One region of the Lentzea sp. CC55 genome, then DNA from elsewhere that is predicted to be linked to it. Evidence: riboswitches for the same ligand, from Rfam matches in the RefSeq annotation. Region 1 holds a riboswitch; the other holds the start of a gene.
What was found. A riboswitch is a leader RNA that binds a small molecule or an ion and turns the genes downstream of it on or off. The one in region 1 is predicted to bind glycine.

Region 1 (5,708 bases):
CTCCGATCTCCAGGGCATCCGCACGAAAGCGATCCGCGAGGGCGACGAGTACGTCATCAACGGCTCGAAGACGTTCATCACCAACGGCGCGCTCGCCGACCTCGTCATCGTCGTGGCCAAGACCGACCCGGCGCAGGGCGCCACCGGCATCTCGCTGCTCGTCGTCGAGAACGACATCCGGCGCGGCCGCGTGCTCGACAAGGTCGGCATGAAGGGGCAGGACACCGCCGAGCTGTTCTTCGACGACGTCCGCGTGCCGGCGGGCAACCTCCTCGGCGGCCAGGAGGGCCTCGGGTTCGTCCAGCTCATGCAGCAGCTGCCGCAGGAACGCCTCATCATCGGCGTCTGCTGCATCGCGGGCATCGAGGCGGCCGTCGACCTGACGCTCGGGTACGTGAAGGAGCGCAAGGCGTTCGGCAAGGAGCTGATCAAGTTCCAGAACACCCGCTTCAAACTGGCCGAGTGCGCGACCGAGGCGTCCGTGACGAGGGCGTTCATCGACGAGTGCATCGAGAAGCACCTGCGCGGCGAACTGGACGTGCCGACCGCCGCGATGGCGAAGTGGTGGGCCAGCGACCGGCTGAGCAGGGTCGTCGACGAGTGCGTGCAGCTGTTCGGCGGCTACGGCTACATGAACGAGTACCCGATCGCACGTGCCTGGTCCGACGCCCGCGTGCAGCGGATCTACGGCGGCACGAACGAGATCATGAAGGAAATCATCGCGAGGTCCCTGTGAGCGGGCCTCTGGAGGGATTGCGCGTCGTCGAGCTCGCGGGCCTCGCGCCCGCGCCGTTCGCGTGCATGGTGCTCGCCGACCTGGGCGCGGACGTGGTGCAGGTCTGCAAGCCGGGGAGCCGGTCGACGGTCCCCGGCGACTTCCTGGGCCGCAACCGGCGCTCCGTCGCGATCGACACCCGCACCCCCGAGGGCGCCGACCTGGTGCTGCGGCTGGTCGAACGCTCGGACGTGCTGGTGGAGGGGTTCCGGCCGGGTGTCACCGAGCGCCTGGGCATCGGCCCGGCCCAGTGCCTCGCCCGCAACCCGCGCCTCATCTACGGGCGCATGACCGGGTGGGGTCAGGACGGGCCCCTCGCCGACCGCGCCGGCCACGACATCAACTACATCGCCGTCGCGGGCGCGCTGGAGCCTCTGGGCCGGGCCGGCGGGCCGCCGTCGTTCCCGATCAACCTGCTCGGCGACTTCGGCGGGGGAGGGCTGCTGCTGGCCCTCGGCGTGCTCGCCGCGCTGTATGAAAGGGAACGCTCCGGGCGTGGCCAGGTCGTCGACGCGGCCATGGTCGACGGGGCGGCGCTGCTGACGACGTTCCTGCACGGGATGCGGTCCGCGGGCATGTGGCCGGGCGGGCGCGGCGAGAACATGCTCGACGGTGGAGTGCCGTTCTACGACGTCTACGAGGCCGCGGACGGCGGGTACGTGGCCGTGGGCGCGCTGGAGGAGAAGTTCTACGCCGATCTCGTGCGCGTGCTGGGGCTGGAGGACGCGCCCTCGCGCAACGATCCCGCGAACTGGCCTGAGCTGCGGGAACGCATAGCCGCGGCGGTGAAGACCCGGTCGCGCGACGAGTGGGCGGGCCTCGCGGAGGGCACTGACGCCTGCCTGGCGCCCGTGCTGACCCCGGACGAGGCGGCACGTCACCCGTACAACGCGGAACGTTCCACTTTCGTGGACGTCGGTGGCGCGCTGCACCCGGCTCCGGCGCCCCGCTTCGACCGCACGCCGACGGCAGTTCCGACCCCTCCGGTGTCCGCGGGGGTGAACACCGGGGAAGTGCTTGCCGACATGGGTGTGGCCGCCGACCGAATTGTGGAACTGCGGCGGTCTGGAGTAATTGGATGAATGGCCGGGCGCGCATTAATTGCGCCACGAAGGCGTGACGGAGCGTGAAGCCGACGGTTCGGCATCCGGGTGAGGCCCGGTGCACCAGGTTCTGTCCGAGCTGTGGGATGCGAGGGAGTCCGTGTTCACCTCGTGCCCAGGACATCGGCGCTGCTGACGCCCCGCTTTAGCCGCCATTCGGGTGACATTGGGCGCCCCGCAGGCGTGCGCCCCTGGTCGATCGCCGCTGTGGTTGGGCGTGGTCGTTGTTCATCGCAAGGGTGAATGGTGGACCATGTCGGGTGACACGGGCGGTCCGCCGCCTGACCGGTGAGCGACATGGACGGAGAGGTACCTGTGAACCTCAAGAAGGTGCTAGTGCTGGCGGGCGTCGCGCTGGTGCTGTTCCTCCTGATCACCCGGCCCGAAGAGTCCGCTTCGGCGGTCCAGACGGCTCTCGGCTGGCTGCGGGAGGGCGCGGAGTCGATCATCACCTTCGTCAGGAGCCTCTTCGGCACGGCGACCCCCATCGCCTAGTGACGCACCGTGATCCTCGGCCGTTCGCGTTGAGCCGGACGGGTGGAATGCGGCCAATCACGCACTGGTAACGGGTGTTCTGAGGATTCAGGGTCTGGCGATTGTCAGACCTACCGAATACCTTCCGCTGCAATGGCCGATCCCCGACCGACGAGGAGGCATGGATGGTCGAGGACTCCGGGGTCCACGAGCTCTTGAAGCAGTGGGCGGCTGAACGGTCTGATGACGCGGAGATGCAGGAGGTGAACCGGATCAAGAACGCGTGGCTCGCTGAGGCTCCCCCCTCGGCGCCAGGCATCCCCGTGCAGCGGGGTGCCGCACGGAGCGGGCCGCGTGGCTTGGTCAAGGTCGACTCGGCGGATCCGGCCTACGTGGCCGCGATGCGCAAGCGGGCGCCGGAGGCACCCGAGGCGTTGCTCGCCGCCGCGGCGAGCTACTGGCAGCTGGTGGGCGACGTCGCCGAGGCCGAGCAGTGGTGGGACGCGGGCATCAGCCCGCTGGACCAGCGCGCGCTCGACTACCGCGCGGCCGGCCTCACGCCCGCCGACCTCGGGAGGCGCCTGGGACCGATGACGGTTCTCCAGCACCTTCGCCGTGGCTCCGCCGCGGCCTGGTGCGTCGCACGTCTGCAGAGGCAGCGCCGGGACGGCGTGGCATAAGAGGAACGGGCTGCCGGAGGCGGCAGCCCTGTACCCATCCCCGCGGGTGGCCTCCTGTCAGGAGGCCTCACCCCAGTAGTGTGGAGGTCGTGCGCGGCCTCCTTACTCCCCAGCGTGTGCTGATCGCGCTCGCCTGTCTGGCGGCGCTGATCGTCTGCTGCGGGCTCGCGTACTGGCAGTGGCAGCGCTTCGAGTCCTCCAGCGGCACGTTCCAGAACCTCGGGTACGTGCTCCAGTGGCCGCTCTTCGGCCTCTTCCCCCTCTTCATGGTGTGGCGTTTCCGCCGCCTGGCACGCCAGCGCCGTGACGAGGCTCTCTCCGCACCGGAGCCGGTTGCGGCCGCCGCCGAGCCGGTGACTACCGTTGACGCCGTCAAACCCGCGCCCGTCGAGCACTTCGACGACGACGAAGACGCGGAGCTCGCGGCCTACAACCGCATGCTCGCGAACCTCAACGCGCGGGACGGTCGTTGAGCGCGAAGGCGGGCAGATGAAGGGTGCGTTGACCCGGTTCAGGGTCATGGCTTACGTGGTCGGTGTCTTCCTGCTGCTCCTGGTCGTGGCGATGGTGCTCAAGTACGCCGCGGACATGGACGGCGCGATGAAGGTCGTCGGCCCGGTCCACGGCTTCCTCTACGCCATCTACCTGGTGCTTTCCGTCGACCTGGCGCTGAAGCTGCGCTGGTCGATCAAGGGCACGGCGCTCGTGCTGATCGCCGGCACGATCCCGTTCCTGTCGTTCTGGGCGGAGCGCAAGGTGGTCGAGAAGACGGCGCAGGGCGTGCCGCTGTGACGTTCGGCCTGCTAGCGTCTGGGGCAACCAACTGAACACGGCCGTCGATGTCGCGCGGGAGAGCTCCACCGCTACCGGTTTCCGGAGCGGGGAGCGCCGAAGGAGCAACTCCTCCCCGGAATCTCTCAGGTCCCCGTACCGCGCGACGAAGGCAACTCTGGAAAGCAGGCTCGTCAGCAGCCTCGCCCACGGTGCAAGCCACTCCGGTGGTGAAGCTCTCAGGCTCATGACAGAGGGGGAGGCTCTCTCGGACGAGGAGTCTCTGATGGACCGTGTCATTCTTCTGTTGCCTCAGCCGGCCTGGTCCGGCTCTTCGGCGCACCCTCAAGGAGCGTTCTGATGTCCCGCCTCACGCCTCTGAACGCCGAGCACGAGCAGCTCGGCGCGATGTTCACCGACTTCGCGGGCTGGCGGATGCCGCTGCGCTACTCGTCCGAGCTCGCCGAGCACCACGCGGTGCGCACCTCGGCGGGCCTGTTCGACCTCACGCACATGGGTGAGATCGTCCTGACCGGACCGCAGGCGGGCGAGGCGCTCGACTACGCGCTCGTCGGCCACATCTCCGCGCTGGCCGTCGGCAAGGCGCGCTACACGATGATCACCCAGGCCGACGGCGGCGTGATCGACGACCTGATCGTGTACCGCCTGGGCGACGAGGAGTTCATGGTCGTCGCGAACGCCTCCAACGCCGCGGTTGTGGCCGACGCGCTGGTGGAGCGCGCGGCCGGGTTCGACACCGCCGTCGCGGACAGGTCGACCGACTACGCGCTGATCGCGGTCCAGGGTCCGAAGTCCGTCGAGATCCTCGCCGGCCTGACCGACACCGACCTCGCGACGGTGAAGTACTACGCCTCGTACCCGTCGACCGTCGCGGGCGTCCCGGCACTGCTCGCGCGCACCGGCTACACCGGAGAGGAGGGCTTCGAGCTGTTCGTCACCCCGGCCGACGCCCCCGCCGTGTGGGCCGCGCTGCTGGAGGCGGGCCAGCCGCACGAGCTCAAGCCGTGCGGGCTCGGCTGCCGCGACACGCTGCGCCTCGAAGCCGGGATGCCGTTGTACGGCAACGAGCTCACCACGTCGCTGACGCCCTACAACGCGAACCTCGGCCGCGTCGTGAAGCTGGACAAGCCGGGCGACTTCGTGGGCCGCGACGCCCTCGCGAAGGTGGCGGAGTCCGGTGTGGACTCGGTCCTGGTCGGACTGAAGACCCCCGAACGGCGCGCCCCGCGCCACGGCTACGCGGTGCTGAACGGCGACGAGGTCGTCGGCGAGGTCACCTCGGGCGCCCTGTCCCCGACCCTCGGCTACTCGGTCGCGATGGCCTACGTGACCCGTGCGAGCTCCGAGCCGGGCACCTCACTGCTGGTGGACGTCCGCGGCAAGAAGCAGCCGGTCGAGGTCGTCGCACTTCCGTTCTACAAGCGCGCCAAGTAGGGAGATCCTCCAGATGTCCGACCAGTTCAACGCCTCCCTCGCGGAGTACGACCCCGAGGTTGCCGAGGCCGTAGCGGCCGAGCTGGCGCGCCAGCAGGGCACCCTCGAGATGATCGCCTCGGAGAACTTCACGCCGGTCTCCGTGCTGCAGGCCCAGGGCTCCGTGCTCACCAACAAGTACGCCGAGGGCTACCCCGGCCGCCGCTACTACGGCGGCTGCGAGCACGTCGACGTCGTCGAGCGCCTCGCCATCGAGCGCATCAAGTCGCTCTTCGGCGCCGGCTTCGCGAACGTCCAGCCGCACTCGGGCGCCCAGGCCAACGCGGCCGCCATGTTCGCGCTCCTGCAGCCCGGCGACACGATCCTCGGCCTGGACCTCGCGCACGGCGGCCACCTGACGCACGGCATGCGCATCAACTTCTCCGGCAAGCTCTACAACGTCGTGCCGTA
Region 2 (5,708 bases), on a different contig from region 1:
CACGCCTGCTCGGGTGGCTGCGCGGCGAGGCCAACATGCGCACCGCGTCGCTCGTGGGCGCGGCCGAGTTCGTCCAGGCGCGACTGGCCGCCTCCTCGGACGCCGGCGTCACCAACCGCGCCGTCGTCGACTCGGTGCTCCAGCGAGCCGACGAGCCGGGCGAGCTCCTCGCCTACTGGACCGGCACGCACGGCCGCCGCGTCCCGAAGCCGATCAAGCGGGGCATCGCCGACGCCGTCGCGCGCCTCTACGACGAGCGCGCCGTCCTGAAGTGGGACAGCGACGCCCGCGGCTTCCGCATGGCCGACGTCCTGAACCTCGCGCACCCCTCGCCGGGCGCGGACTGGCAGGGCTCGCTCTTCCAGTACGTGCTGGACCGCCGTCGTTCCCCCGACACCGCGATCCCGGCGGAGCTGCGCACGATCACGGCACGCCGTGAGCTGATGGCGTGGCCGGTCGAGCAGCGGCGCGCGCTGTTCTCCCGCCCGGACGCGGCCGACGTGCTGCGCCGGGCCGGGATGACGTGGGAGTCGGTGGCCGGGTGGCTGCAGGGACCGCTCACGCGCGAGGTGTGGGAGGCGCTGGCACCGTCGATGGGCTACATGGCCGCGCTCCGCAACCTCAGGAACTTCGACGAGGCGGGCATGTCCGACGAGGTCGCGGCGCAGGTCGCGGCCCGGCTGGCCGACCCCGGCCAGGTCGCCCGCTCGCGCCAGTTCCCGTTCCGCTTCCTGTCCGCCTACGAGGCGGCGCCGAGCCTGCGCTGGGGTCACGCCCTGGACCAGGCGCTGCAGGCGTCGCTGAGCAACCTGCCCGCGCTGCCGGGCCGGTCGCTGGTCCTCGTCGACACCTCGGCGTCGATGACGCACGGCACGATCTCGGCCCGCTCGAAGGTCACCCCGGCCAAGGCCGCGGCGGTCTTCGGCGTCGCGCTCGGCGCGAAGGGCGAGCAGGTCGACGTCGTCGGGTTCGCGGACGGCACGTTCCGACACGAGGTCCCGCGCGGGGCGTCGGTGATCCGGGAGGTCGACCGGTTCCTGGAGCGCATCGGTGAGGTCGGCCACGGCACGGACGTCGTCGGCTCGCTGAAGCGCGCCTACCGGCGGCACGACCGCGTGTTCATCATCTCGGACATGCAGACGATCGGCGCGCCGCACGGGGAGGGCGTCTCGGACGTCGTGCCGCGGCACGTACCGGTCTACGGGTTCAACCTGAACGGGTACCGGCACGCGGCGTTCGCGACCGGCGGGGCCGGCCGTCACGAGTTCGGGGGCCTGACGGACGCGACCTTCCGCATGGTGCCCCTGCTCGAAGCGGGCCGGAACGCCACCTGGCCGTTCTGAGGTGTGAGAGCTCTCCCTGACGCGGAGAGCTCTCACACTTACTATCAGTTAGCGCCTTGACCAGCTATGATGCCGCCATGGAGTACAACGTGTTCGCGAAGGCGTGCCCGTCACGTCCCTTGCTGGAGCACGTCACCGGCAGGTGGGGCGGCCTGACCCTGGGCGTGCTCGTGGACGGCCCGCTGCGCTTCAACGAGCTGCGCCGCCGCGTCGACGGGGTCAGCGAGAAGATGCTGTCGCAGACGTTGCAGGCGCTGGAGCGCGACGGGCTCGTGCACCGGGAGGCCCAGCACACGAACCCGCCGCGGGTCGACTACAGCCTCACACCGCTCGGGCGCGAGACGGCGGAGCGGCTGTTGTCGCTGATCCACCTGCTGGAAGCGCGGATGCCCGAGGTGCTGCAGGCCCAGCAGACCTACGACGCCCGCTGAGTCAGCACTCGATCACGTTGACGGCGAGTCCGCCGCGCGCGGTCTCCTTGTACTTCACCGACATGTCCTTGCCGGTGTCCCGCATGGTCTTGATGACCTTGTCGAGCGACACGAAGTGCGAACCGTCGCCGCGCAAAGCCATGCGCACGGCCGTGATGGCCTTGATGGACGCGACGGCGTTGCGTTCGATGCACGGGATCTGCACCAGGCCGCCGATCGGGTCGCAGGTGAGGCCGAGGTTGTGCTCCATCGCGATCTCGGCCGCGTTCTCGACCTGTTCGGGGGTGCCCCCGAGCACCTCCGCGAGGCCTCCGGCCGCCATCGAGCACGCGGAGCCGACCTCGCCCTGGCAGCCGACCTCGGCGCCGGAGATCGACGCGTTCTCCTTGAACAGCACGCCGATCGCGCCGGCGGTCAGCAGGAAGCGGACCACGCCGTCGTCCGAGGCTCCCGGCACGAACCTCGTGTAGTAGTGCAGGACCGCGGGGACGATGCCGGCCGCGCCGTTGGTCGGCGCGGTGACGACGCGGCCGCCCGCCGCGTTCTCCTCGTTGACCGCCAGCGCGAAGAGCGTGACCCAGTCCATGACGCGCAGCGGGTCGGTGACGAAGTGCTCGCCCTCCAGGCGTTTGCGCATCTCGGCGGCGCGGCGGCGGACCTTCAGGCCGCCGGGCAGGATGCCGTGCTCGGTGCAGCCGCGTTCGACGCACTCCTGCATGACGTGCCAGATGTGCAGCAGTCCCGACCGCACTTCTTCTTCGGTCCGCCACGACAGCTCGTTGGCCATCATGATCTCGCTGATCGACAGGCCGGTCTCGCGGCAGCGCGCGAGCAGCTGGTCGCCGGTGAGGAACGGGTGGGGCAGCGGCGTCGAGTCGGGCTTGATGCGGTCGGTGCCGGAGGCGTTCTCGTCGACGACGAACCCGCCGCCGATCGAGTAGTAGACGGCGTGCTCGACGGACTCGCCGCCGCTGAACGCCTCGAAGCTCATCCCGTTGGGGTGCAGCGGAAGTGACTTGCGGCGGTGCATGACGAGGTCGCGGTCGTGCACGAACTCGATCTCGTGCGTGCCGCCGAGCCGGAGCCGTCCGCCGCCGACGATCTCCTCGACGCGGTGGGCGGCGGCGGTGGGGTCCACCTCCTCGGGGAGGTTGCCCTCGAGTCCGAGGAACACGGCCTTCGGGCTGCCGTGGCCGTGGCCGGTCGCGCCGAGCGAGCCGAACAGCTCGACGTGCACGCGGTCCACTTCGGACGCACGCGCACCGAGCTTCTCGACGAACATCGCCGCCGCGCGCATCGGGCCGACGGTGTGGGAGCTGGACGGTCCGATGCCGACGGAGAAAAGGTCGAAAACGCTGATCGCCACTGATCAGTCCTTCGTGGTGGTGGAGCGGTCAGTCAGGCCCATGTCAGCCGGTCTGGGTGAGTTCGGCGTACTTGGCCGCCGTGAGCAGGTTCTCGGCCGACTCGACGCGGACCTTGAACAGCCAGCCGGCGCCGTACGGGTCGTTGTTCACGATCGCCGGGTCGTCGACGACGGCGCTGTTGACCTCGATCACCTCACCGGTGACGGGCGAGAACAGGTCGCTGACGGACTTGGTGGACTCGAGCTCGCCGCACACCTCGTTGGTGACGACCTTCGCGCCGACCTCGGGCAGCTGCACGAAGACGATGTCGCCCAGGGCGTCCGCCGCGTACTCGGTGATCCCGCAGGTCAGCGGGTCCTGGGTACCCGGCGTCCAGTCGACCCACTCGTGCTCGGCGGTGTAGAGCAGGTTCTCGGGGAACTGCACGGCGCGACTCCTCTGGCTGTGACGGGACAGGACACTTGCGCCCCCTCCGCCGTGCAGAGTTGCCTACCCCGAGTGGTCTTGCTGCCTGAGAGTGTGCGGGAGCTTGCCCCTTCGGCGCCCCGACCGACGTTCGTCGGGGTCTCTCCCACTCGGGTTCTGGCGCTGTCGCGCCGCGGCCGGTCTTCAGTTCTCGGAGGCGAACGCTATGTGCGGCCCCGCCGGGTGTCAACGCGGACGGGTCGAGTCACACGCGAGCGCAAACCAGGTGGCTCTGTCCCAAGTGAACAACCGCACACGTGCTCGATAGTGCGATTCGCACAGTGACATGACCTTCCCGCTGCCCCACATTGTGAGATGTCGGCCACCGAACGGAGGAGTCATCGTGCGGATCGCAGTTCCCCGCGAGATCAAGAACCACGAGTACCGCGTCGCTCTCACCCCTGCCGGTGCGCACGAGCTGACGAGCCGCGGGCACGACGTGTTCGTCGAGCAGGGCGCCGGTCTGGGCTCCGCGATCACCGACGAGGAGTACCTCGCCGCGGGCGCCAAGGTCCTCGCGACCGCCGACGACGTCTGGGCCGAGGGCGACCTGGTCCTCAAGGTCAAGGAGCCGATCGCCGAGGAGTACCCCCGCCTGCGCGCCGGCCAGACCCTCTTCACGTACCTGCACCTCGCCGCCGACAAGCCGCTGACCGAGGCGCTGCTGGCGTCCGGCACCACGGCCATCGCCTACGAGACCGTGCAGCTGCCGAACCGCGCGCTGCCGCTGCTCGCCCCGATGTCCGAGGTCGCGGGCCGCCTGGCCCCGCAGGTCGGCGCGTTCTCGCTGATGAAGCCGTCCGGTGGCCGCGGCGTGCTGCCCGGTGGCGTCCCCGGTGTCGCCCCGGCCCGCGTGGTCGTGATCGGCGGTGGTGTGGCCGGTCTCAACGCCGCGACCATCGCCGTGGGCATGGGCGCGGACGTGCAGATCCTCGACACCAACGTCGACCGGCTGCGCCAGATCGACGCCCAGTTCGCCGGCCGCCTGCGCACGCTCGCCTCGAACTCGTTCGCGATCGAGCAGGCCGTCCGCGAGGCCGACCTGGTCATCGGCGCCGTGCTCGTCCCCGGTGCCGCCGCTCCGAAGCTCGTCTCGAACGCGCTGGTCGCCGAGATGAAGCCGGGTTCGGTGCTCGTCGACATCGCGATCGACCAGGGCGGCTGCTTCGAGGACTCGCGCGCCACCACGCACGCCGAGCCGACCTACGAGGTCCACAACTCGGTGTTCTACTGCGTCGCGAACATGCCAGGCGCCGTCCCGCGCACCTCGACCTACGCGCTGACCAACGTGACGCTGCCCTACGCCGTCGCGCTGGCCGACAAGGGCTGGGAGAAGGCGCTGAAGGACGACCGTTCGCTCGCGCTGGGCCTCAACGCCCACGCCGGCAAGCTGACCAACGGCCCGGTGGCCGAGGCGACCGGCCTCGAGCACACGCCGCTGGAGTCCGTGATCTGAGAGCCAACCCGATGAATGAGGCCCCCGCACGCGTGAACCGCTGCGGGGGTTTCGCCTACCTGAGGGCTTCGACGCGGGCCTTGACGCCTTCGATCACGCAGTCCAGGCCGAACTCGAACTGCCGCTCCAGCGACCACAGCTCGCCCTCGTCGAGCATCGCGACGTACCGGGGGTGCTTGTCCCGGTACAGGTCGGCGATCTTGGCCATGTCCGGCGGTGGCGAGTCCATCCCGCCGCGAGCGATGAAGTTGACCTCGGCGATCGCGTACCCGTTGACGAAGCTGCCCACCGTGGCGATCGACTGGGCCGCCGCGACGGTCGACAGCCCGGCGCGCAACATCGGCCCGAACATGGCGTCCGCGTAGGCCACGGCGTTCGGGCCGATGGTGTTGAACTCCCCGATCCCGCGGATCCACCACGGGTGCTTGAGCGCGAGCTGACGCAGCTCGCGCATCATCGCGCGCACCGCGGTCTCCCAGTCGGTCTCGGGATCGGGGAGGGTGAACTCGCCGTAGACCTCGTCGAGGCACAGCTCGATCAGCGCGTCCTTCGTCGGCACGTGCCAGTACAGCGACATCGGCGCCGCGCCGAGTTCCGCGGCCAGCTTGCGCATCGACAGCTTCTGCAGACCGTGCCGGTCCAGCAG

Region 2: another riboswitch for glycine. It lies ahead of gcvH (glycine cleavage system protein GcvH); the one in region 1 lies ahead of gcvT (glycine cleavage system aminomethyltransferase GcvT).

What each region holds. Positions count from the first base shown of each region.
Region 1 covers NZ_JAJCXE010000011.1:115,309-121,016, reverse strand. The annotation lists gene L6E10_RS07730 (acyl-CoA dehydrogenase family protein) at 1-736, shown strand, start outside; gene L6E10_RS07725 (CaiB/BaiF CoA-transferase family protein) at 733-1,857, shown strand; gene L6E10_RS07720 (hypothetical protein) at 2,176-2,373, shown strand; gene L6E10_RS07715 (helix-turn-helix transcriptional regulator) at 2,538-3,032, shown strand; gene L6E10_RS07710 (hypothetical protein) at 3,122-3,505, shown strand; gene L6E10_RS07705 (DUF3817 domain-containing protein) at 3,522-3,824, shown strand; glycine riboswitch at 3,870-3,975, shown strand; glycine riboswitch at 3,976-4,067, shown strand; gene gcvT (glycine cleavage system aminomethyltransferase GcvT) at 4,164-5,258, shown strand; gene glyA (serine hydroxymethyltransferase) at 5,272-5,708, shown strand, end outside.
Region 2 covers NZ_JAJCXE010000006.1:99,745-105,452, reverse strand. The annotation lists gene L6E10_RS04545 (TROVE domain-containing protein) at 1-1,343, shown strand, start outside; gene L6E10_RS04540 (helix-turn-helix domain-containing protein) at 1,421-1,774, shown strand; gene L6E10_RS04535 (L-serine ammonia-lyase) at 1,776-3,140, opposite strand; gene gcvH (glycine cleavage system protein GcvH) at 3,184-3,567, opposite strand; glycine riboswitch at 3,631-3,725, opposite strand; gene ald (alanine dehydrogenase) at 3,950-5,062, shown strand; gene L6E10_RS04520 (TetR/AcrR family transcriptional regulator) at 5,118-5,708, opposite strand, start outside.